4 regions of the Pseudoalteromonas sp. BSi20495 genome follow, and region 3 is predicted to be linked to each of the others. Evidence: predicted binding sites of a transcription regulator. Region 3 holds the regulator's gene; each other region holds the start of a gene.

Region 1 (5,774 bases), on a different contig from region 3:
TGTTATTGCAGCAATGTCGTCTGATGTAACTGAAGAAGCCGAAGTAAAAACAAAGACTCTCTATGTTGGTAACCTTCCTTACCGCGCAAATGAAGGTGTTGTTCGTGCATTATTTGAAGAACAAGGCAAAGTATTCAATGTTCGTTTATTAAAGGATAAAAATACTGGCAAGCGTCGTGGTTTTGGTTTTGTTGAAATGGCGCAAGCTGATGCAGACAATGCAATTGCTAACTTGAACGATAGCGAGTTCCAACAACGTACTTTAAAAGTACGTGAAGCAAAACAAAAACAAGAAGACGATTCTAATGCTCTACGTACTGAGACGGATCAGTCAGTGTAACTAGCTTTACCGCTAGCTTATTGCTAAACACATCAGCCGTTGCATAATATTGCAGCGGCTTTTTTATGTCTGTTCGCTTATTCACACATAGGTTAAGTTGGTTAAGTAGGTAGTTGACTCTGTTTGCTATCGCTACACCCGAATCAAGTAATTTTACATTCCCTTTAAAATACTGACTAATCGGCTCTACTAATATCGGAAAGTGCGTACACCCTAGTACAAGTACATCTATAGCTTTATCTATATTTAGGCCATCAAGCACTTGGTGCAACTTGTTTGTATCTAAATAGTCTGTAAAAAAGTGTTGCTCAGCTAATGTCACTAACTCCACACTGCTATATAGATTAACGATTACATTACGTGCATGTTCAGCAATTAATGTTTTAGTGTATGAACTGGCGACCGTGGCTGGTGTGGCTAATAAGCCAATATGATTTGAGCGTGTTAATTCTGCGGCAGGCTTTATTGCTGGCACAACACCTACTATAGGAATATCTGTCACTTGGCGAACAGCACTAAGTGCAGATGTAGAAGCCGTATTACACGCTATTACTATTAAATCAACGTCAAGCGTGTTGGCTTTGATGAAATGAATAAGTGAGCACAATCGGTTGATTATTGTTTGTTGGGATTGAGCACCATAAGGTAGGAATGCATTATCCATAAAATAGCTGTACTGAGCATTGGGGATACTTTGCTTGATATGTTCAAGTACGGTAGTTCCACCAATACCTGAATCAAAGACCATTATATGCGCTGACAAACTACCGTTCCCACTTTACTTTAAGAACGGCAGTTTGCCATGAGGTATTTATAAAAGAAAGTAGTTTAGCTTTGTGTGGTTTCTAAATCGGCAAGATCATCGGCCGCTGAATTTAATTGATTAAGGTTTTCGAACATAGACTTTGTGTAATCTACTAACTTATCTATTTGTTCCTGATCTTGATTTAACCATTGTAGAATGCCAGCTAGTTGATTTTGTAATCCAAGTTCACCCGCTTTTTCAAAAGCACTTTTAAGGTCGTCATTAAAAGGGGCTAAACCCTCTGCTACTTGTTTTTCTGGTGCTGGTTTATATTCTTCGTAACTTTTAACTGTGGCTATTGTTTTTGTTTGGCGTAAATCCATAGAAAAAGCCACCAGCTGATCGCTGTCTAAACTCAGCTCTTGTGCTTGTTCAAATGCTTCATCTAAATCACCACCAAAAAAGGTTTTACTTAAATCTTGTAAGTCTTCCATCATCGCATTAATCGCTTCTTGCTCTTGCTCATTTAAGTCACCATTAACCGACATCGAAAATGATACCTGTCGAGATTGCGATGATGAGCTTGCAAACGATTCACTATCACTGTTTCTCTGATAGCCACTCGCCGATTGAGATTCAAATGCATCCGCAAAGCTAATACTTACCTCATCGCCTTCTGCGGTAGTGAATTTATACTCTGCATTGCTAGTCATACTGACATATTGAGCCTGACTTATATTTACGCTGGCTGGTTGTGGATTAAATAGCGACTCTTCAAATTTATCAAGCCCATTGTAAATTCCCTCTTTGGACTTATTGATGCCCTCTTCCATTTCGTCATTAAATACACCTGTACCTTTGAGTTCATCAACAGCGTCGTCAATCCCTATTTGGACTCCTTTACGCGCGTCGCCTAACATGTCTTTGAGCTTTTCATCATTAGCGCCATTAGCTTTTGCTTTATTTACAGCGCCGCTGACAAAATCGAGTACGTTTTTTACGATTTCATCAAAATCAAATAGTGGTTTGTCTGCTTTTTTTTCTGCGATAGGCAATCCAAGCTGCTCAGCCATTTTATCGCCAAGCACTTTTGCAGCTAATTCTTTGCCACGTTGCTGGTAACTATCTTGGGGAGATTGAATAGTAGGTTGCTGTATATCTGCTTTATTATTGAATTTATTAATGTTGTTGTTTGGCGTGAAGCCATAGTTACCTATTTTCATGTTACATCTCCTAAGCGTGCGTAATTTATTATCGGCTATAACAATAAAAACTAAAGTACAATGTGCAATAAAACAGCATAAATGCTAGCCAAAACTAGACAAATACGCAGCGCTCCCTACAATAGCGCCGATAAACAGATCTTAGATAAGGTAGTAGCGTTAATGGCAGTTATTAAAATAGATACCACACAGTACCAAGCGCAGTTAAGTGAAAAAGAGCAGCGTATTAGTGCGCAGTTTCAACGTTTTGGTGTGGAGCAACTAGAAGTATTTAGCTCAGAGCCAACTAACTACCGCCAACGTGCTGAATTTAGAGTATGGCACGACGGTGACGATCTGTTTCACATTATGTTTGATCAACAAACAAAAGAAAAAATCCGTGTTGATACATTTGATCCAGCAGCACCTTTAGTAGGTGAAATAATGCAGGTGATGATTGAAAGCCTCAAGCCTTGTGAAATATTACGCCGTAAGTTATTTCAAATCGATTACCTATCAACGCTAAGCGGTGAAATTTTAGTAAGCTTGCTTTATCACAAACCACTGGATGATGAATGGTTAAGTGAAATTAAAGCACTTAAAGAAAAGCTTAGCAGTAAATACAAAATTGACTTTATAGGCCGTGCTCGCAAACAAAAAGAAGTACTAGGTGATGACTTTGTAACTGAACGTTTAACAGTTAATGGTCAAGAGCTTATATATCAACAAGTAGAAAATAGCTTTACTCAGCCTAATGCAAAAGTAAATATTAATATGCTGGAGTGGGCGCAAGATTTATGTAAACCACTTAAAAATGATTTATTAGAACTGTATTGCGGTAACGGTAACTTTTCAATTGCGTTAGCGGGCTGTTTTAATAAAGTATTAGCAACAGAAATATCAAAATCATCTGTTCATTCTGCTCAATACAATATTGCTAAAAATAACGTCGAGAACTTAGATATTATTCGTATGTCGAGTGAAGAGTTTACTCAAGCAATGAATGGCGAGCGTACTTTCTCTCGTTTAGATGGTATTGACCTTAAAAGCTATGACTGCCAAACCATATTAGTTGATCCACCGCGCGCGGGCATGGATGAATTAACGTGTGACTTAGTGGCTAACTACGAAAGCATAATTTATATATCGTGTAACCCTGAAACCCTTGAGCGTGACCTTGATCACTTAACACGTACGCACAACGTTAAGCGCTTTGCTATATTTGATCAGTTCCCATATACACATCACATTGAGTCGGGCGTTTTCTTACAACGCAAATAACCAGCCAAAATTAAAGTGCCAGTACTTTTATAAGTGCTGGTATTTGCTCTTCACTAAATACTTGAATACCATTTTTTATTAATAATGCTGTAGTTAAACCTAGACCTTCGATTTTTACTCCGCGATGCTTTCCATCATATATTGTATTTCGTCCGCAAGAAGGGCTCGATTCTTTAAGTAGAGCCAAACGCACTTGATTCTTTTTACAGAGTTCTAGCGCTATATTAGCTCCAGTTTGAAACTGCTCTGTTACATCTTCTCCTAAATTAGTAACTACACTCCCCTGTATTATTTCAGCAGGAGATCTAGGAGTAGGAAGCCCACCAGCGACCTCAGGACAAAACACAATTAATCTATTTTGTTTTTGCCACAAATTAAGCTGTGGATGCAAAATTGCGTGTCCTCTACCATCGTAGCGAACAGGCTGCCCTAGCAAACAACTCGATACTAATATTTTTTCCATCGCTATATCCTTATAAAGCAAAAAAGCTCCTTAAGGAGCTTTTTTTATTTTGGTTAAATTTATTTATTAGCTAGGTAATTAATTAATTTTCCAATATCTTCTGGTTCAGTAATACCCGACTCACGACCTAGGTTTAATTTGTACTTACCATTTACAATAAAGGTAGGTACGCCACGTAGTGCGCCTTTTTCTTTAAAGTAGTCTTGATCGCGTTTCATTTTAGAGCTCAGCGTACGTACCGAGAAGCTTTTAAACAGCTTATCAAACTTATCACCATCAACGCCCTGCGCTACAAATATATCTTTTACATCTGCAAGCTCATTAAATTTAGCGCGCTTTGTATGGATATGATTAAAGATTGCAGAAATAATCTGATCTTTTTGTGGAAGCACTTCAGCTGTCGCAAGTGCTTGGCTCATCATCTGTTGGTTTTCTGGGTCACGTACACCTACAAAATCAACATGACTCTTTTTAAATTTAACGTTTTTATCAAGCTTAGGCTTAAACTCACCAATTACTGCCTCCATGTTATTACATGCAGGGCAGTAAAATGAGAAAAACTCTTTAACTTCTGGCTTTTTAGTTGCACGCTCAGAAACAACGTCGTAATGCACGCCTTCTTCATACGTTGCTGCAAAGCTTGCTGCCGCCATAGGAAGTAATACCGCAAGCAAACCTGCTTTAACTAATTTAATCATTATTATGCTCCGAAATTATAAGGCTAATAAAAACGCAACTAGTTCATCAAACTGTTGTTGGCTTTTAATTGTATTAATATTAATTTTATATTTATCGTTAACAATAAAAGTAGGTACACCTGTAAGTGCGCCTAATTTTGAATATTTGTTTTGATTATCTTGTAATGCACGCTCAGCTGAAATAATAGGCATGCTTGCCATATCTTTATCAAACGTTTCGCTATCAATGCCATTTACTTCTAAAAGTTTTTTTAAATCTTTCATCTCAGTCAATGGTGCACGTTGAACATGAATACTTTTAAATATTTGCTCTGTGATAGCATCTTCTTGCCCATGTTTTTTGGCAATCAGATAGGCAAAGCTCAGATTGGTTTGCGCCTGTGGTGAAACACCACCTAAAAAGTTAACATGATTTTTAATAAACGTTGCACCTGTTGGTAAGCTTTTTTCTATTGCCTGAGCAACAGGTTCAAACTTAAAGCAATGCGGGCAATAATATGAAAAAAATTCCGTCACTTGTGGTGTTTTACTTTTCTCTGCATTAATAATTGTATATTGATTATCAGCTTCAAATTGTGCAGCAAATGCCGCAAATGGTAAACAAAGAAGTAGTAGGCCTAGTTTTAATTTTTTAAGCATTTGTATCTCGTTGTACTTGTCTTTAAATAAAATATTACGGCAATAACTTTAACGGCGCTTCTTGCAGTGCTGCAAGTTGCTCCTTCAGTGCTAAAATTTGTTGCTCCCAGTATTTGTCATCAGCAAACCATGTAAAATTCCGCACAAAGGCAGGATCGCTCCATCGTTTAGCTACCCATCCCATATAATGGATAATACGCATTGCTCGCAGCGGTTCAATTAATTTGAGTTGAGAGTGATCAAAATCACAAAACTCTTCATACGCATTTACAAGGGTGTCTAACTGTAACAGTTGCGTCGCTCTATCGCCACTGAGCATCATCCATAAATCTTGGATTGCAGGACCTTGACGGCTATCATCTAAATCAACAAACATTAGCGCATCACCCGCCCACAAAATATTACC
Region 2 (5,774 bases), on a different contig from region 3:
CTTTTTAATGATTTATCGCGACCAGCTTGTAGGTAAACGGCAGATGACATAAGGCTTCTCAGTAGTAATAAATAAGCGCTGTATTTTAGTCAAGCAGCGGGCAACATACAATGAATGTTTTGCAAGAGGGCTATAAAGCACGGTAAAGTACTAATAATTCACTTATTAATTAGCTTTTGGAACCTGAAAGTGCCTGACGCCGTTTTAAGCCCCGATTTACAAATACTTAATTCACAATGCAGAGAATTTATAACCTCTTTAGTGCATGCCGATGTGGCTCACGATATTACGCATATAGAGCGAGTGGTGCGCGTTGCAATAAAACTATGTAATGCAGAGCAGGCTAATATGTCAGTTGTATTACCTGCAGCGTGGATGCATGACTGTGTGGCGGTGGCTAAAAACCACCCTGATCGTGCAAAAGCCTCTACTATGGCAGCAGATAAGGCACTGGAATTTTTAAAATCGATTGATTATGACGAGTCACTTTTTGATGATATTCATCATGCTATTGCGGCTCATAGCTTTAGCGCAAATATAGAAATTAAAACAGTTGAGGCGCAAATAGTACAAGATGCTGACAGAATGGATGCACTAGGTGCGATTGGAGTGAGTCGATGTATGAAAGTTGGCGGCTCAATTTCTCGGTTATTGTATAACCCAGAAGACCCTTTTTGTATTGAACGAGAAGCTGATGATAAAAAATATACACTTGATCATTTTTTTATAAAACTATTACATATTGCTCAAAGCATGAATACCCCATCAGCTAAAGCAGAAGCGAATAGGCGTACAGTTTACATGCATGAGTTTTTAGAGCAATTAAAGTCAGAAATTGGTGAGTAACGTGGATAATAAAAATATGCCTAAATTATCAGGTATTGATCATTGCCATTTGAATGTTGAAAATTTATCGAATGCAGTTAAATGGTATGAGCGCGTTTTAGGTTTTAGTATAGTACCCGAACTTGCTTTTTGGAATGAGGACGGACGAGGACCTTTAACGCTCGAGGATGCTAGTTCAAAGACTCGTTTAGCACTTTTTGAAGGTGAGGGGCGCAGTAAAGGAATTGCATTTTTGGCAACAGGGGAGCAATTTATACAGTGGCTTAGTCATCTTGAAAGTTTAAATATAAAAGCGGTTCTTGCTGATCATGGTGTAACGTTTTCAATGTATTTTAAAGATGACAGTGGTAATAGCCATGAGATCACATCTCATGATTACTCGTATATAAAACTTTACTATCCATCGGTTAACTTAGGTTCGCATTCATCTAAAAAAAAGCTAATGTAGTTAATCCTATAATTCCCATTATATGAATTTATGTGTAAGTTTTTATCATACTGCTATCACTTTGAATAATATCTAATTGGGGTTTATTCGCTGCTTTTTTGTTTCAAGTGAAACTGTATTTTTTAGCAATTATTTGTGCTTGTACAGTTAACATAAGTGCCAGACATGCGCTGTTTTAGGATTCAACCTAAAGTTAATTTACGTTTTGTCGCTGCACAAATATAGGTGAAAATCGTGATCAGGACGCAGAAGCTTTGCTAGGTTTTTACTTGTTTTCACATGGATGTAAGTCAGTAAGGTAACGCATGAAAAGTTACCGACCCCACTAGGTGACACACCTCACGCAGCGATTAAATCGCTCTTAGATAAAATGAACTTTAATATTGTAAGGTCAGCAGGGCTTGGTCTTCTATTATCGTTTGAAGCAGTTAGATATAAAGTTTTCACTTAGTTATAGACCAGTTTTTTATTATTAATTAGATCCCATACTTAAGCCTATTGGTATAAAATATTAGAAATTTCGTGTTGGTTAAATGTGGTAGAACTGTTGTTTGAGTATCAATTAAAGCGAAGTGCCCGACGTAAGACTGTTGCTATTAAAGTGCACCAACGGTCAATAACCGTTTATGCGCCTCATTATGTTCCTAAAAAACAGTTGGATTTATGGTTGGTTGAGAAACGAGATTGGGTAAATAGCCAACTTGATAAACAGATTAATATTGCAGACTCAAAGCAATATCCACTCGAAACACATAAAATTCTAATTTTCTCAAATCTTATAGACATAACGTTTGAACACGCTTTGCATTCTCAAGTTATAGAGCATGAGAATACATTAAGCGTATTGTGTTCTTCTCGAGTGAGCCATAAAAAATTGAAGTATAAAACATTACTTGAGGCGTATTTAACTGAAAAATTAGGATTATATATTGATATGCGTCTTGCCCACTTTTGTAAACTAATGGAGGAACCTTTACCGAATGATTTACGAATACGTATCTATAAACGTAAATGGGGGAGTTGTAATAGTAAACGTGAGCTTACGTTTAACTTACTCTTGATTGGAGCCAAAAAATCAATTATAGACTACGTCATAGTCCACGAGTTGGCGCATTTACGTCACTTAGACCACAGTCGTGTATTTTGGCAACGTGTAGCTAAGTTTTATCCGGATCATAAGACAGCATCAGATTGGTTAAAGAATAATGGACAAAGTTTACAGTGGGAATTTTAAAAAATATTGAAGTTTAAAATATAAGGTATTTTAGAAGAAAAGTGGTGGAGGGAGCTGGATTCGAACCAGCGAAGGCTGAGCCGTCAGATTTACAGTCTGATCCCTTTGGCCGCTCGGGAACCCCTCCACACTAATTTTGTTACACTTGGTACCCCACTTAACTTAGTCGGTAAGAAAAAGTGGTGGAGGGAGCTGGATTCGAACCAGCGAAGGCTGAGCCGTCAGATTTACAGTCTGATCCCTTTGGCCGCTCGGGAACCCCTCCAGTGCAACGGCGCTGATAATAGCAAAACTTATATTTAAGTAAAGAAAAAAGCTAAAGAAAAATGAAATAAAGCCGATAAATATCTATTACCTACAATAATCGGCTAAAGTCTATGCAAATCGACGGTTTGTTAATCACAGAGAGTCAACTAAGTACACGGTTGAATAAAAGTGTACACGAACAACGTCGAGGAGAGTTTTCTCTTTTATTGGCAATGTTATCCCACGATGCGCTTGATTTTAGTCAGTTCCATTTTCCAAAAACAGATATTGAAAACCCTATTGTTGAAGAAGAGACACTTCGTAAGCAATTTGGTTCGGGTCCGAAGCAGCCTTTAGCACCGGATGAATTTAATATGTTGATTGGGCAACACAACGCCGCTTTATTATCAAATGTGGGAGAGCATGCAGGTATGAGCGATATTAAGTTACGACACTGCTTAAACCCTGAACCACTTTCAATAAGAAATGATTTAGCTCATATTCCACTCAATGTGCTTGATAATTGTGAGCTAGCTGTGCGCAGACGTATTAAGAACAAAGAGACTCAGCTATCGCATCCGCAAATGGACGTAGCTTCATTCTATGATGGTCTTAATGATGAATCATTACATCAACCGCTTCACTTAGCTACAGCATAATATTGACCTACAAAATAATTTATCTATCTACGATTTCAAATCAGCTTATGTCAGGCACAGTAAAACAAGCTTTAAATGGTCATTTTTATAATAATGATGGCTAAAAAGAGAGGCTTTGTAGCTATTTATAATGTTAATTGCCTAAAAATTGATTTAGTTTAAAAAAACCATCCAAAAATTTAATGCAATTGCTATAATGATGTCAAATGGTATGACATGAAATGCCGTTATCATTAAACCAAGGTAATTAGGAACGTAATGAAGAAAACATTCACGCTGAATCACGAGAAAATCAAATACCCTCGTATGGTCGATGCTGCAAAGCACGAAGTGAAAAAATATTTGAAAAGAGAACGTAATAAAACGCTACCTGAAGATGCTGATTACTGGGCATTTGACTGTAAGTTTGGTAATACAGCTGAAGATGCTCAAGTAGTGCACGTTGCAGAGATTAGCAATCATATCAGCGACATCGAAAAGCAAGATTTAAAGTCTTTCTACGTAGAGATTTTAGCAAAGCCGGCACAGCGTCAACAAGCTGATTTAGATGACGACGAGTAACTCTTAAATTTTAAGTACTCGTAAAGTAGAGATGGACCCAAGTGGTCCATTTTTGTTATGTGGGTTTTAATATCAATCTGAATAATACTAACCAACCAATCCGCAATCATGCTTAATCAGTTTGAGGGATTAAATCTGACGCTAACGGCGTTAAAAATTTCTGATATAGGACAATTAAATAACGATTTTTTGTCTTGTTATCGACACGATTCTGTTATCTAAAAATAGATCACTTAATTAAAAGAGTTGGTATAAGTATTTGAACAATATAAATTATCTCATAACCCTATAATACCAACCTGCATAAATATTTGATCAATTTAACGAATTAAATTGCACTATAACGTCGTTAAAATTTTTTATTTAGAACAACTAGATACAAAAACTTTTGCCTAGTTCTAGCGTAATTTTCTTAACGTTAAATAGACCCCATACATAAGCAGATTGGTATAAAATTTTATTTAGAGACGCTGAGTTTTTTGGAAATAAATAACTTTTCGTGCGTATGCGCCACATTAAGTTAAATAATATGTACAAAACTAGAGTACATACCATTTAACTAATTAGTGTATTTCAAAATACCTGATGCCTGGGTAAGTTGAGGTTTATAGGCTATGGCACTTTTTATACTTTTTAGTACTGCCACATGGGCAATCATCGTTCCTGCCAATTTTTATATCTGCAACAGGTAATATAACGCCGTCAGAATATTTCCACTGATTTTTTTCTTTAATGAATTTTGATTGTTCGTGCAATTCACAGTATAAATTATCATAAAAGTAGTGCGCTTTAAATTCTACAAAACCCTGACTATCATCGTGCCCTGAGTCTATAATTGTCAGTTTTATAAAGCGGCAACCATCTGCAAATTCTTTAATTTCTTTAACGGGGTTTTCGGGCTGTTTATCTGTTGTATATGTTTGATAAATATACTTAGCATTTTTGAGTGCATAAGCACTATAACGAGAGCGCATAAGTAGCTCTGGTGTTTGAGGATGCTGTACTGCCAAATGAAAAGGTTCGCAGCAGTCAACATAATTTTGTTGGCTGCCACAAAGACATAATGTTTTATTCAGTGAGGTCATAATTTTGGTGTAAAGCTAAAATGTTAGTTTAACAAGATTATTGAGCTAGTAATATCTCTGTGGTTTGTTTGTTTTTCGTGAAGCAATATAACTTTGTATTTGTTTTACTCATATCCAGAGATAAGCTAGTTAATAGCTGGTTATTAACTATATCAGTCCAAGTAATTACAGCTGCAAAATTACCGTTGTGTAAAGCCGAATTTAATACGTACTCTAGATTCACTAAGTGTTTTTGTCTAATAACGAGTAATTTACTCGTATCGATAGAGCACGAATCAAGTAGCGCTTTACTAGGGACGTGATCGGGTGCGATTAATAATGTCCAAGCATTTAAGCTATTGTATTGATGTAATACTTTTAATAGCTCAAATGTTGCCGAAATTTCATCTTCAATTTCAATTAAATTAACACAATCGCTTTTATTGTCTTGTTGGTAGCTTTTAACTGTTCGTACGGTAATTGGTTGTAACATATCGCCTCACTCACTGGGTTTTTATACAGTATTTACATACAGTAGTTTATACAGTGTTTGTGTGCAAGTGTTTTTTGCTATTTTTTTGTACGATAATTTAAGATTTAGACTTTTTTTAAATTGTCATTTTTTTAAGTTATTAATATTTAATGATTTAAATTTACCTTTATGTTGTTGTTTCCAACTGTGCATTATTGTGTTGAATACTGTATACACCTGTTGA
Region 3 (5,774 bases):
CGCGGTTTGGATTAAACCTGATCAAAAAGACGAAGCTCAATCTTTAGGCTATACCGTTGTTGATTCTGCCACAGTGGTTGCAACTCATATTAGTCAGTTGTTAACTAACAGCGCAGCGTTGTTACTAGGGCATGAAGAAGTTCAAAACTTACTTGATATGCTTGGAAAGAGTCATCCTCGTTTGGTTGAAGGACTTGTCCCTGATGTATTGCCGTTAACCGCTATTGTAAAAGTACTACAGAACTTATTGAACGAAGGGGTGGCTATTCGCGATATGCGATCAATTGTACAAACCCTTGTTGAGTATGGTCCTCGTAGCCAAGACCCTGATGTATTAACGGCTGCAGTGCGTATTTCTCTGCGTAGATTAATTGTTCAAGATGCGGTTGGAATGTCATCTGAAATACCTGTCATAACCTTGGCGCCTGAGTTGGAACAGATGTTGCATCAGTCATTGCAAAATGCAGGCGATGAAGGTGCCGGTATAGAGCCAGGACTTGCAGAGCGACTTCAAGTGTCATTGAATGAAGCGCATCAAAATCAAGAAATGGCCGGTGAACCTTCAATACTGTTAACGTCAGGAATGTTACGTACTGTGTTATCTCGTTTTGTTAAGTACACCATACCAGGATTAAGGGTGATGTCTTATCAAGAGGTGCCAGACGAAAGACAGATAAAAATTGTCAGCTCTGTAGGCCAACAATAAGATTTTAAAGGGGTTGAATAATGAAAATTAAACGTTTTTTTGCTAAAGATATGCGTACAGCACTTAAAGAAGTGAAAGATGAACTTGGTGTTGATGCGGTTATTATGTCTAACAAAAAGCTGGCTAATGGCGTTGAGATTGTAGCCGCAGTTGATTATGAAAAAGCGGCCCCTAAATCAGCTGCACAGCCGCAAAATACTTTAGCGCGTGCGGATGACTCAGCACAATCACACAGTATACATAATTTTGTAAAGCCAGAGCTTCAACGCACTAAAGCTGCCCCCCAAGCTAGGGTTGCAGATAGTTTAGAAGCTTTACTAGAGCGTCAATCTCCTCGCCCACGTTCACCTGAATTAGCATCAATGTTTTCTCAATCGGGTATTGAAACGACCGATAATTATCAAGAGCCAGTTGTCAAACCTCGCTCAGCGAATATGTTTGCTCGCGAAGATATTGCACCAACACGTCCACAGACCCAAGCCGATAGTTTAGGTTTTGATGACCTAGATCGTGATTTTGATGATCTAGATAGCCCCGTAACACCTCAAGCGCACGTTAAAAATAATGAAAGTGAAGAAATGACGTCAATGCGTGAAGAAATGAACGCTATTCGTCAATTGCTAGAGCACCAAGTGTCAGGTTTAATGCAGCAAGATATGGCACGCCGTGACCCCACACGTGCTTGTATGATTGACCGTTTAGTTGGTATGGGAATCGATAAAGAAGTTGCAGAACAAATGGCGTGTTTTGTACCTGATGACGTATCTCGCCAACAAGGTTGGAAGGCTTTGTTAACAATGGTCGAAGACCAGATGCAAACTACGAATAATGAAATACTACGTCAAGGTGGTGTTTACGCATTGGTAGGCCCTACTGGTGTGGGGAAAACGACAACAGTTGCAAAGTTGGCTGCTTTAGGCGCACAGAAATACGGTGCAGATAAAGTGGCGCTAATAACCACCGATACATACAGAATTGGTGCTTATGAGCAACTTGCAACATACGGTCGAATTATCGGTTGTGGAGTAAAGCAGGTTAAAGATGCTAATGAATTAGCTGAAGTTTTATACCATTTACGAAATAAACGTCTAGTATTAATTGATACAGCAGGTATGAGTCAACGAGACTTACGTTTAACAGAGCAATTGAATACGCTTATGCGCAATCAACGTGTTGATATTCGTAGTTATTTAGTATTAAGTGCAACAGCGCAAATAAATGTCTTGCAAGAAACAGTACGACATTTCAAAAAAGTGCAGTTAAGTGGTTGTATTTTCACCAAGTTGGATGAATCTTTAAGTTTAGGTGAGATTATTAGTATTGCGATTCAAAATCGCCTTCCAATAGGGTATCTTACTAATGGTCAACGAGTTCCAGAAGACATTCGTGTTGCAAATGCAGAAAAACTAGTAAAAAAAGCTGAGCAATTGTATTTGAAAAGAATAAAAGCACAACATTCACGACACCAAGCAGTGGCGTCGAGCACAGTAGGGATGTATGATTAACACAGTATTAGATCAAGCAAGCGGCCTGCGCAAAATGAGTCAAAACAATAACAACGGCGTAAAAGTTATCGCTGTTACTGGTGGCAAGGGTGGTGTAGGTAAAACAAATGTTTCACTTAACACGGCAATAGCATTAGGCCAGCAAGGTAATCGAGTTTTAGTACTTGATGCCGACTTAGGTCTAGCGAACTGTGATGTGATGCTCGGATTACGGGTTGAACGTAATTTATCACATGTACTTTCTGGTGAGTGTGAACTCGATGAGATTTTAGTTGAAGGTCCTGCAGGAATTAAAATTGTACCAGCGACCTCTGGTTCTCAGAGTATGGTGGAATTATCACCGTCTGAACATGCAGGCCTTATACGCGCTTTTAGCGAATTAAATACCGAATTTGATATCTTAATTGTAGATACCGCTGCGGGTATTTCAGATATGGTACTGAGCTTTTCTCGTGCTGCTCAAGATGTAATGGTTGTAGTGTGCGACGAACCGACTTCAATCACAGATGCTTATGCACTTATTAAAGTGTTAAGTCGTGAGCATGGGGTGTATAAATTCAAAATTGTAGCTAATATGGTTCGTAGTATGCGTGAAGGTCATGAGTTATTTGCAAAACTTTCAAAAGTAACGGACCGATTTTTAGATGTGTCAATGGAGTTGGTTGCAACAATCCCTTATGACGAAAATATGCGTAAGGCAACTCGCCGTCAAAAAGTGATTGTAGAACTTTTTCCTAGTTCTCCTGCTTCAGTTGCCTTTAAAGCACTGGCGACAAGAGCAGTGAAATGGCCTATACCTAACCAACCTTCAGGACATTTAGAGTTTTTTATTGAGAAGCTAGTTAACGGCTAATTATGACAACATTGGTAAATAGAGCTATGGGATATCAATCAACACAAAATTTAAATGTGATTGTTGAAAAACATGCATCGCTAGTCAAAAAAGTGGCATGTCATTTAATTGCTCGTTTGCCTCCAAGTGTCCAACTCGATGACCTAATTCAGTCGGGTATGATAGGCCTAATTGAAGCATCAAAAAACTTTGATGCAACCAAAGGCGCAAGTTTTGAAACGTTCGCGGGAATACGAATTCGCGGTGCCATGCTTGATGAAATGCGCCGTGGTGACTGGGCTCCTCGGTCGGTTCATAGAAAAAGCCGTCTTGTAGCCGAGACGATTGCTGGATTAGAAAGTAGCTTGAATCGTGAACCAACCGATATAGAAGTTGCTGAAAAACTTGAAATTTCGTTAAATGAGTACCATCATATTTTAAACGATGTAAACACAAGTAAAGTGTTAGGCATCGAAGACCTCGGGGTCGATGAAGATGTTATTACCACGGCGGGCCAAGATTTAACGCTAGACAAACCGTTTAATAACGTTAAAAATGAACGATTTAATGAATCATTATTAAATGCTATCAAGTCATTACCAGAGCGAGACGCAATGGTACTTTCTTTGTACTATAACGATGAAATGAATTTAAAAGAAATTGGACATATACTCGATGTAAGTGAATCGCGTGTAAGTCAGATACATGGTCAGGCGATGATTAAGCTAAAAGCAAAAATCAATGACTGGATAAACTAGTAGTAAGTAAATACAGGTTAAGACCTCACTGGAGGATGTTTTGGATAAAAACATGAAAATTCTTGTTGTTGATGATTTTTCGACAATGAGACGTATTATTAAAAATCTATTGCGCGACTTAGGCTTTACCAACGTCCAAGAAGCGGATGACGGCTCTACAGCCTTACCCATGTTACAAAATCAAGTTTTTGATTTTGTGGTAACAGATTGGAACATGCCAGGAATGCAAGGTATTGATCTTTTGAGAGCGATAAGGGCTGACGATAAATTAAAACACCTTCCTGTTTTAATGGTGACAGCTGAAGCTAAAAAAGAACAAATAATAGCAGCGGCTCAAGCTGGTGTTAATGGCTATATTGTAAAACCATTTACAGCTGGCACATTAAAAACTAAATTAGAAAAAGTGTTCGAACGCTTAGGTTAATAATAGGGGAAAGGCTTATGCCAGCACCTGCTGCGCCTCGGATAACGTTAGAACAAGCTCGTCAGCTCGTCACTTTTTTAGAAAATGGCGAACATGATAAAGCTGATCAACTAATTTTAGATACTGCATCTAAAGAGCAGTCAGAAATATTTGACGAAGTGGGAAAGTTGACGCGTCAACTACATGAAGCTTTAAAAGGCTTTGAGCTAGACACGCGCCTAACAGATCTCACTAACGACGCTATACCTGATGCTAAAAAACGGCTTAATTATGTCATTGAGATGACAGAAAATGCTGCAAATAAAACCATGGATGCGGTTGAGGCGAGTTTACCGATAGCACAACAGTTAGCTGATGAAATATCCCATATCAAACCGACATGGGACCGTCTAATGAGTCGTGAAATTGAACTCGGTGAATTTAAAGTACTGTGCCACAGCATTGATAAATTCATGAGCAGTTCTCATCATAAAACTGATGAGTTACAAAGCTTCATGACTAACATATTAATGGCCCAAGATTATCAAGATTTGACAGGTCAAGTAATTCGCCGAATTATAGAACTTGTTAGGGAAGTTGAAGAAAGCTTACTTCATCTTTTAACTGCTTTTTCTGAACAAGATATCAGTAAAGCAGTCACCCTAAAACCACAAAAAATAGATGACCCAGTTGACCCAGAAACATTAGCAGGTCCTGAAGGGCCTATTATTGATAAAGAATCACGTAATGATGTTGTGTCTGATCAAGATGAAGTCGATGATCTTTTATCAAGTTTGGGCTTCTAAGAGGAGAGTAACTGCATGTTTGAAGTCGATGAAGATATTTTACAAGACTTTCTTGTAGAAGCAGGAGAAATCCTTGAGCTTTTATCTGAACAGTTAGTTGAACTGGAAAACAATCCAGAAGATACCGAGTTGCTAAATGCTATATTTAGAGGCTTTCATACCGTAAAAGGCGGTGCTGGATTCTTAGCTATGACTGAGCTTGTTGACGCATGTCACGGCGCAGAAAATGTATTCGACTTGTTAAGGCAAGGCGTTCGTTCTGTTAATTCTGAGCTAATGGATGTTATCTTACAAGCACTTGATACTATCAATGAAATGTTTGCGACGATTCAAAATCGTGATAAACCAGAACCTGCGGATCCTCAACTACTTGAAGTTTTACATAAGTTAGGTCTCCCCCCCACAGAAGACGAGTTATCAGGTACTTCTCCTGAAGTTGTTGTAGAACAGCCTCAAGAAGAAGCCGCTGAAGCACAAACTCCCAGTACTGATGGTGCGGACCCTTTTGCTTTTGATGAGCTGTTTAGTGGTCCAACTTCATCTGAAACTGACTCTCAAATTGATGAAATTACAGAGGATGAGTTTGAAAACCTACTTGATGAATTACATGGTACAAGCCAAGAATCGGCAGTAAAAGCCCCCACAAATAGTCATGATTTGAATGGTGATATTACAGACGATGAGTTTGATAATTTACTAGACGAGCTTCATGGTGTTGGCAGTTTCGGCTCTGTTGCAGCGCAAGAAAGTAATGTTACACCTGA
Region 4 (5,774 bases), on a different contig from region 3:
GTACTATAAGCCACATTTGGACAATTTGCTTAATCTAAAGTGGCCTATAGTTCAAATCAGTTAGCCTAAAAGAGATAGAGCAGCCTGTGGACGCTGATTTGCTTGGCTTAGAATTGTTTGACTAGCTTGTTGTAAGATTTGCATCTTAGTTAAGTTAGCTGTTTCTTGCGCGAAATCTGTATCCTGAATACGTGACTTAGCCGCTGATAAGTTTTCAGAGATATTTGATTGGTTGCGAATCGTTGATTGGAAACGGTTTTGAACCGCACCTAACTCAGCACGTTTTTTATCAACTACAGCGATAAGAGAATCCATACCTGCGAATATTACTTGTGCATTTGCTTGGCTAGATACACTAATAGCTGTTGCTATGAATGACGCGGCAAATGTATCTGTAGCGAGTGCTGCACCACCGATATCAGAAGCACCTTCAGCGAGTCCTGATAAGCGATTACCTGTAACAGCACTTGCCACAACAGCAATACCAGACATTGTAAAACCACCATTAGCTGACACACTGTTTACACCTGCAGTAGCACCTACATTTTGCATACTAAAACCAATAGTTTGCACTGCATCAGCACCAACTTGAAATTGAGCGTCATAGCTACCATCTAACAGGTTTTGACCACCGAACGTTGTATCTTCTGCAACACGGTTAACTTCTGATGATAGTGAACGAATCTCTTCTTGGATAGCTAAACGGTCTTCATCAGTATTCGAGCCATTTGATGCTTGTTGAGCAAGTGTACGGATACGCTGGAACATTGATGTTACTTCGTCAAGCGCTCCCTCAGCAGTTTGCGCAAGTGAAATACCATCGTTAGCATTTCGATTCCCTTGGTCCAAACCATTAACTTGCGATGTTAGACGGTTTGAAATCTGCATACCTGCAGCATCATCTTTTGCACTATTAATACGCATACCAGACGATAAACGTTGAAATGATGTATCTAACGCATTACTAGAGTTACTTAGTTGTCTTTGTGCGTTCAAAGAACTCACATTACTATTTACATATAAAGCCATAATAGCCTCCGCTTCAAAGTTCGATGGATTATAACGGGATACCCCTACCCTGTTATAATCCGAGATTTAGAGTACTGGATTTTTAGTCCTCTAAATCATTTATCGCCCATTAAAGCAAAAGCTTTAGCTTTATTTGTATTTAATTTTTATTTACGCCTATATTGTTAACCTTGAAGTAAACTAAGCGCCGCTTGAGGACGTTGGTTAGCCTGCCCTAAAATAGTTTGACTTGCTTGTTGTAATATTTGGTTTTTGGTTAAATTAGCCGTTTCCATCGCAAAATCAGCATCTTTAATACGCGATTTAGCTGCAGATAAGTTTTCAGAAATATTAGCTTGGTTACGAATAGTTGACTGGAATCTGTTTTGCACAGCACCTAACTCTGAACGTTTTTTATCAACAACTGCAATAAGTGCATCCATACCGGCGAAAACTAATTGCGCGTTAACTTGGCTTGAAACACTTATATTACTTGCGATAAATGTTGCCGCAAAAGTATCTGTTGTTAAAGCGGCCCCACCGATATCAGATACACCTTCAGCTAACCCCGATAAGCGCTGTCCTGAAACCGCACTTGCGATACCTGCGATACCTGACAAAGTAAACCCACCATTAGCTGACACACTATTAACTGCTGCAGTAGCACCAACATTTTGCATGCTAAAACCTATAGTTTGCACTGCATCAGCACCAATTTGAAAGCTTGCTGAGTAACTACCATCAAGTAAACTTTGGCCGCCAAATGTCGTATCTGTAGCAATACGGTTTACTTCATCAGATAATTGACGTATTTCTTCTTGAATTGCTAAGCGGTCTTCATCTGTATTCGAACCATTCGAAGCTTGTTGTGCAAGAGTACGGACACGCTGAAAGGTAGACGTAATTTCATCCATTGCACCTTCTGCCGTTTGGGCTAAAGATATACCATCATTCGCATTTCGGTTCCCTTGATTAAGGCCAAGTATTTGCGATTGTAAACGGTCTGAAATTTGTAATCCAGCAGCATCATCAGCTGCACTATTTATGCGAAGACCCGAAGAAAGGCGTTTAAAAGACGTGTCTAAATCTCCACCGCTTCTATCAAGTTGTCTCTGTGCATTTAGTGCGCTCACATTGGTATTTACATATAAAGCCATAATATACTCTCTTCTTATCTGTCAAAGTTAAGTCACTATCTCATTCGAAAGAAAGTGGATATTTGACAAAGTGACTAGATATGTACGCATAACTCATGCCTAGGGGCAACTATCTGCCACTTTGTAAGTTAATAATAAACTTACAAATACATAAGCAAACATTAGGCCAACTTTAGTTAACTAAAATAAAGAAGTATACAAGCAGCCATTAGACAACGCTTGGTTTGTGATTGGGCAGGCTAAAATAGTAGTATTATAATAAAAAAGAGTAATAAGGCCCTTACGGGCCTTATGATCTGATAAGTTTGAGAGTGGGTTAACTTTCATAAACTAATGGCATAGTTTATGCTTATGTTTATGTGTTCTGCAAATGTAAGAACTGTTGGGATTTAAAGCCTCCGCTTGAAAAATCCTGTAGCGCCTTTGTTAATACCCCATTAAACAAAGGCGCTTTTATTCTTCTTCGTCAATACTTTGACTAATCTTTCTGTTAAACCTTCACCGATTAACCTAGTAAGCTTAATGCAGCCTGTGGACGCTGATTTGCTTGACCTAAAATTGTTTGGCTAGCCTGTTGTAAAATCTGCATCTTGGTTAAATTAGCTGTTTCTGCAGCAAAGTCAGTATCTTTAATACGAGAACGTGCCGCTGATAAGTTTTCTGATATATTCGATTGGTTACGAATCGTTGATTGAAAACGGTTTTGAACCGCACCTAACTCAGCGCGTTTTTTATCTACTACCGCAATTAAAGAATCCATGCCTGCAAATACTACTTGTGCATTTGCTTGGCTAGATACACTAATAGCTGTAGCTACGAATGACGCGGCAAATGTATCTGTAGTTAGTGCTGCACCACCGATATCAGAAGCACCTTCAGCAAGTCCTGATAAGCGATTACCTGTAACAGCACTTGCCACAACAGCAATACCAGACATTGTAAAACCACCATTAGCTGATACACTGTTTACACCTGCAGTAGCACCTACATTTTGCATACTAAAACCAATAGTTTGCACTGCATCAGCACCGACTTGGAAATTAGCATCATAACTACCATCAAGTAAGTTCTGACCACCAAACGTCGTATCTTCTGCAACACGGTTCACCTCTGATGATAAAGAGCGAATCTCTTCTTGTATCGCTAACCTATCTTCATCTGTATTAGAACCATTTGATGCTTGTTGAGCAAGTGTACGAATACGTTGAAACATTGATGTTACTTCATCAAGTGCTCCCTCAGCAGTTTGTGCTAAAGAAATACCATCGTTTGCGTTACGGTTACCTTGATTTAAGCCATTAACTTGTGCGGTTAGACGGTCTGAAATTTGAAGTCCCGCTGCATCATCTTTTGCGCTATTGATGCGCATACCAGATGATAAACGTTGGAATGATGTATCTAATGCGTTACCAGAATTGCTTAATTGTCTTTGTGCGTTTAATGCACTAACATTTGTATTTACATATAAAGCCATAATATCTCTCCCGAAGTAAACTTATCATTTACTCTCAAACTTACTAGATTAAGCAGTAGTTGTTATTTCAACGCTTTGCTTGGTTAATTAAGTTATCGGTCCCTTTAAAAAATCCTTTAGCTTTTTTTAATTTTTTTATTCTTTATTTTTAACTAACTGTAATTTAATGGTTTTACCTATTTCAGTAAATTAAATAACACGATAGAAAACACTTGTTTATTTTTAATAATAAAAACCAAGTAGCTAAATTTAAAGGGGATAATCTTAAAAAGAAGGGAAAGATTCGAATAAGGCAAGTTGTTGCCTTATTCTTTGTAAAATTATAGATAATCAAATAATGAAAGGTTGGCTAAACGGCCAAAGGTTGCCTGAGATGCTTGAAGAGCTGTTTCTTGCTTTGTAAGTTCTGTAATAGCTTCAGTTATATCAATATCAACTAAGCCAGATCTTGACGATTTGTTATTGATATCTAAATCAGTATTTGACTGCTGTACTTTGTCTGCTGTATTAATTCGACCTCCAAGACCTGCTTGAGTAAGCGATACATTGTTCTTTGCATTATTTATCTGTACTAGTGAGTCAGCAAGAACTTCCTTAAATTCTTCTTGTGTTAGGCTAGGGTTCGTTAATCCTGCAATTAATTCATTCATTGAATTTAACACATTCTCTTTTTTAGGAGCTTCTAACGCAAAATCAACTTGTCCGCTGGCAACTGGAGATATACTAATTTCTAGACCTGCAAAACTAATCTTGGAACCACCAAAGTCACCTGCCGCCAATATTGTTCCACTCTGTTCAATTTGATAAGTATTTGGAGTACCCACAGTTGTTATAACATTTATTGTATTTGAGCCAATAGGAGCCGCGGGATCTGGGTCAAAATTAGATTTATGAAATAAGTCAAATTGCCCTTGTTCTGTTACAAAGACTTTAGCACTCGTTATACCACCAATCACAGTTCCGTCATTTGATGTAACATTTAATCGAGCGTCCACTTTTTCAAATGCATCAAAACCATTATCGCTCGATTTTATATCAACACCTTCAGCTATTTTTATCTTGTGTTCACCTTGATCCCCACCATATACATATATACCTGTTGATGACTCAAGTGCATAAGTCTGAGTATTATCTTGATAGCCTGAAAATATATATTTTCCATCTTCTGTTTTAGAATTCATTAAATCTAGCACGCTACTTTGAAGTGCTTTTATTTCTTCAGCTATAGACTCTCTGTCGACATCATCATATGCGCCATTACCTGCTTGAATAGTCAATGTATGTGCTTTTTCAAGTGCACTTTTAATTCCTTTGAGAGCTGCTTCCTCTATATTTAAACGGCTAGTGAGCATTGTAATATTTTTAGTGTATTGCTCATTACTTTGTATACGATCTGTATACTGCAAAGCACGAGCCGAAGCCGACGGATCATCCGAAGCTGTTAAAACTCGCTTTTGTGTATTAACTTGCTCTTGCGCTTTGTTTACGCTTTGTTGATTATTTAAAATTGAATTCAAACTATTTTGATACATTAAATTATTTGATAAGCGCATAACTACCTCGCAGCACTAAGTAAAGTGTCAAAAATGGTACGGGCCGTCGCTAAAACTTGTGCTGAGGCTGCATAAGATTGTTGAAAACGTAATAAATTAGCAGCCTCCTCATCTAGATTCACTCCCGAGAGTGATTCGTACCATGCTTCTGATTGTTGAGCGAGTGCTTCAAACGCCTCACCATTTGTTTTCGCCTGGCTGGTTACCACACCAATATCACTTACTAATCCCGCGTAAGCTTGATTAAATGTTTTATGGTTATCTGCATTCGTACCCGAAACCACATTTTGACGAACTAACTCTCCACTTTGTAATTCAGCAAGCTTTAAACCATTTCGATTATCATCGAAGCCACCTTCGTTAAATTCTAATGTGAAGGTATCACCCGTAGCAGTTGTGCCTTCTAAATCAAAATCGAAACCATATAATTCAAATCCATTACCTGCTTGCTGTAACATATTCTCTGCCGGAGGCGTTATCGTAAATGTACTGGTATTAACTCCATCTGATACTGTATATTCATCCAAGTTGGCTGTTTTAACTATCGAAATAGGCCCATTTGTAAGCCCAACTGGAGAAGAA

What was found. The regulator FliA, encoded in region 3, starts transcription of late flagellar genes. The targets are predictions, from matches to a motif close to CTAAAGNTNNNNNNNNNNNNGCCGATA.
Region 1: P20495_RS06090 (DUF5610 domain-containing protein) is a predicted target of FliA. The motif match lies at 2,338-2,364, and genes of this name have one in related genera.
Region 2: P20495_RS12350 (VC2046/SO_2500 family protein) is a predicted target of FliA. The motif match lies at 2,845-2,871, and genes of this name have one in related genera.
Region 4: P20495_RS11230 (flagellin) is a predicted target of FliA. The motif match lies at 3,733-3,759, and genes of this name have one in related genera.

The regions. Positions count from the first base shown of each region.
Region 1 is NZ_BADY01000114.1:20,402-26,175, reverse strand. It holds gene P20495_RS06080 (RNA-binding protein) at 1-340, shown strand, start outside; gene murI (glutamate racemase) at 303-1,103, opposite strand; gene P20495_RS06090 (DUF5610 domain-containing protein) at 1,169-2,308, opposite strand; gene trmA (tRNA (uridine(54)-C5)-methyltransferase TrmA) at 2,471-3,568, shown strand; gene P20495_RS06100 (DUF523 domain-containing protein) at 3,579-4,031, opposite strand; gene P20495_RS06105 (thiol:disulfide interchange protein DsbA/DsbL) at 4,091-4,729, opposite strand; gene P20495_RS06110 (thiol:disulfide interchange protein DsbA/DsbL) at 4,745-5,368, opposite strand; gene P20495_RS06115 (serine/threonine protein kinase) at 5,403-5,774, opposite strand, start outside.
Region 2 is NZ_BADY01000055.1:20,077-25,850, forward strand. It holds gene P20495_RS12380 (class I SAM-dependent methyltransferase) at 1-50, opposite strand, end outside; gene P20495_RS12375 (HD domain-containing protein) at 115-846, shown strand; gene P20495_RS12370 (VOC family protein) at 863-1,294, shown strand; gene P20495_RS12365 (M48 family metallopeptidase) at 1,830-2,528, shown strand; tRNA gene P20495_RS12360 (tRNA-Tyr) at 2,571-2,655, opposite strand; tRNA gene P20495_RS12355 (tRNA-Tyr) at 2,709-2,793, opposite strand; gene P20495_RS12350 (VC2046/SO_2500 family protein) at 2,906-3,433, shown strand; gene P20495_RS12345 (DUF6172 family protein) at 3,692-3,994, shown strand; gene P20495_RS12340 (YchJ family protein) at 4,600-5,079, opposite strand; gene P20495_RS12335 (SulA-like leucine-rich domain-containing protein) at 5,117-5,551, opposite strand.
Region 3 is NZ_BADY01000083.1:18,758-24,531, forward strand. It holds gene flhA (flagellar biosynthesis protein FlhA) at 1-706, shown strand, start outside; gene flhF (flagellar biosynthesis protein FlhF) at 727-2,211, shown strand; gene P20495_RS08600 (MinD/ParA family protein) at 2,204-3,064, shown strand; gene P20495_RS08595 (RNA polymerase sigma factor FliA) at 3,091-3,801, shown strand; gene cheY (chemotaxis response regulator CheY) at 3,842-4,225, shown strand; gene P20495_RS08585 (protein phosphatase CheZ) at 4,243-5,010, shown strand; gene P20495_RS08580 (chemotaxis protein CheA) at 5,026-5,774, shown strand, end outside.
Region 4 is NZ_BADY01000065.1:6,038-11,811, reverse strand. It holds gene P20495_RS11220 (flagellin) at 61-1,029, opposite strand; gene P20495_RS11225 (flagellin) at 1,194-2,165, opposite strand; gene P20495_RS11230 (flagellin) at 2,671-3,639, opposite strand; gene flgL (flagellar hook-associated protein FlgL) at 3,960-5,192, opposite strand; gene P20495_RS11240 (flagellar basal body rod C-terminal domain-containing protein) at 5,195-5,774, opposite strand, start outside.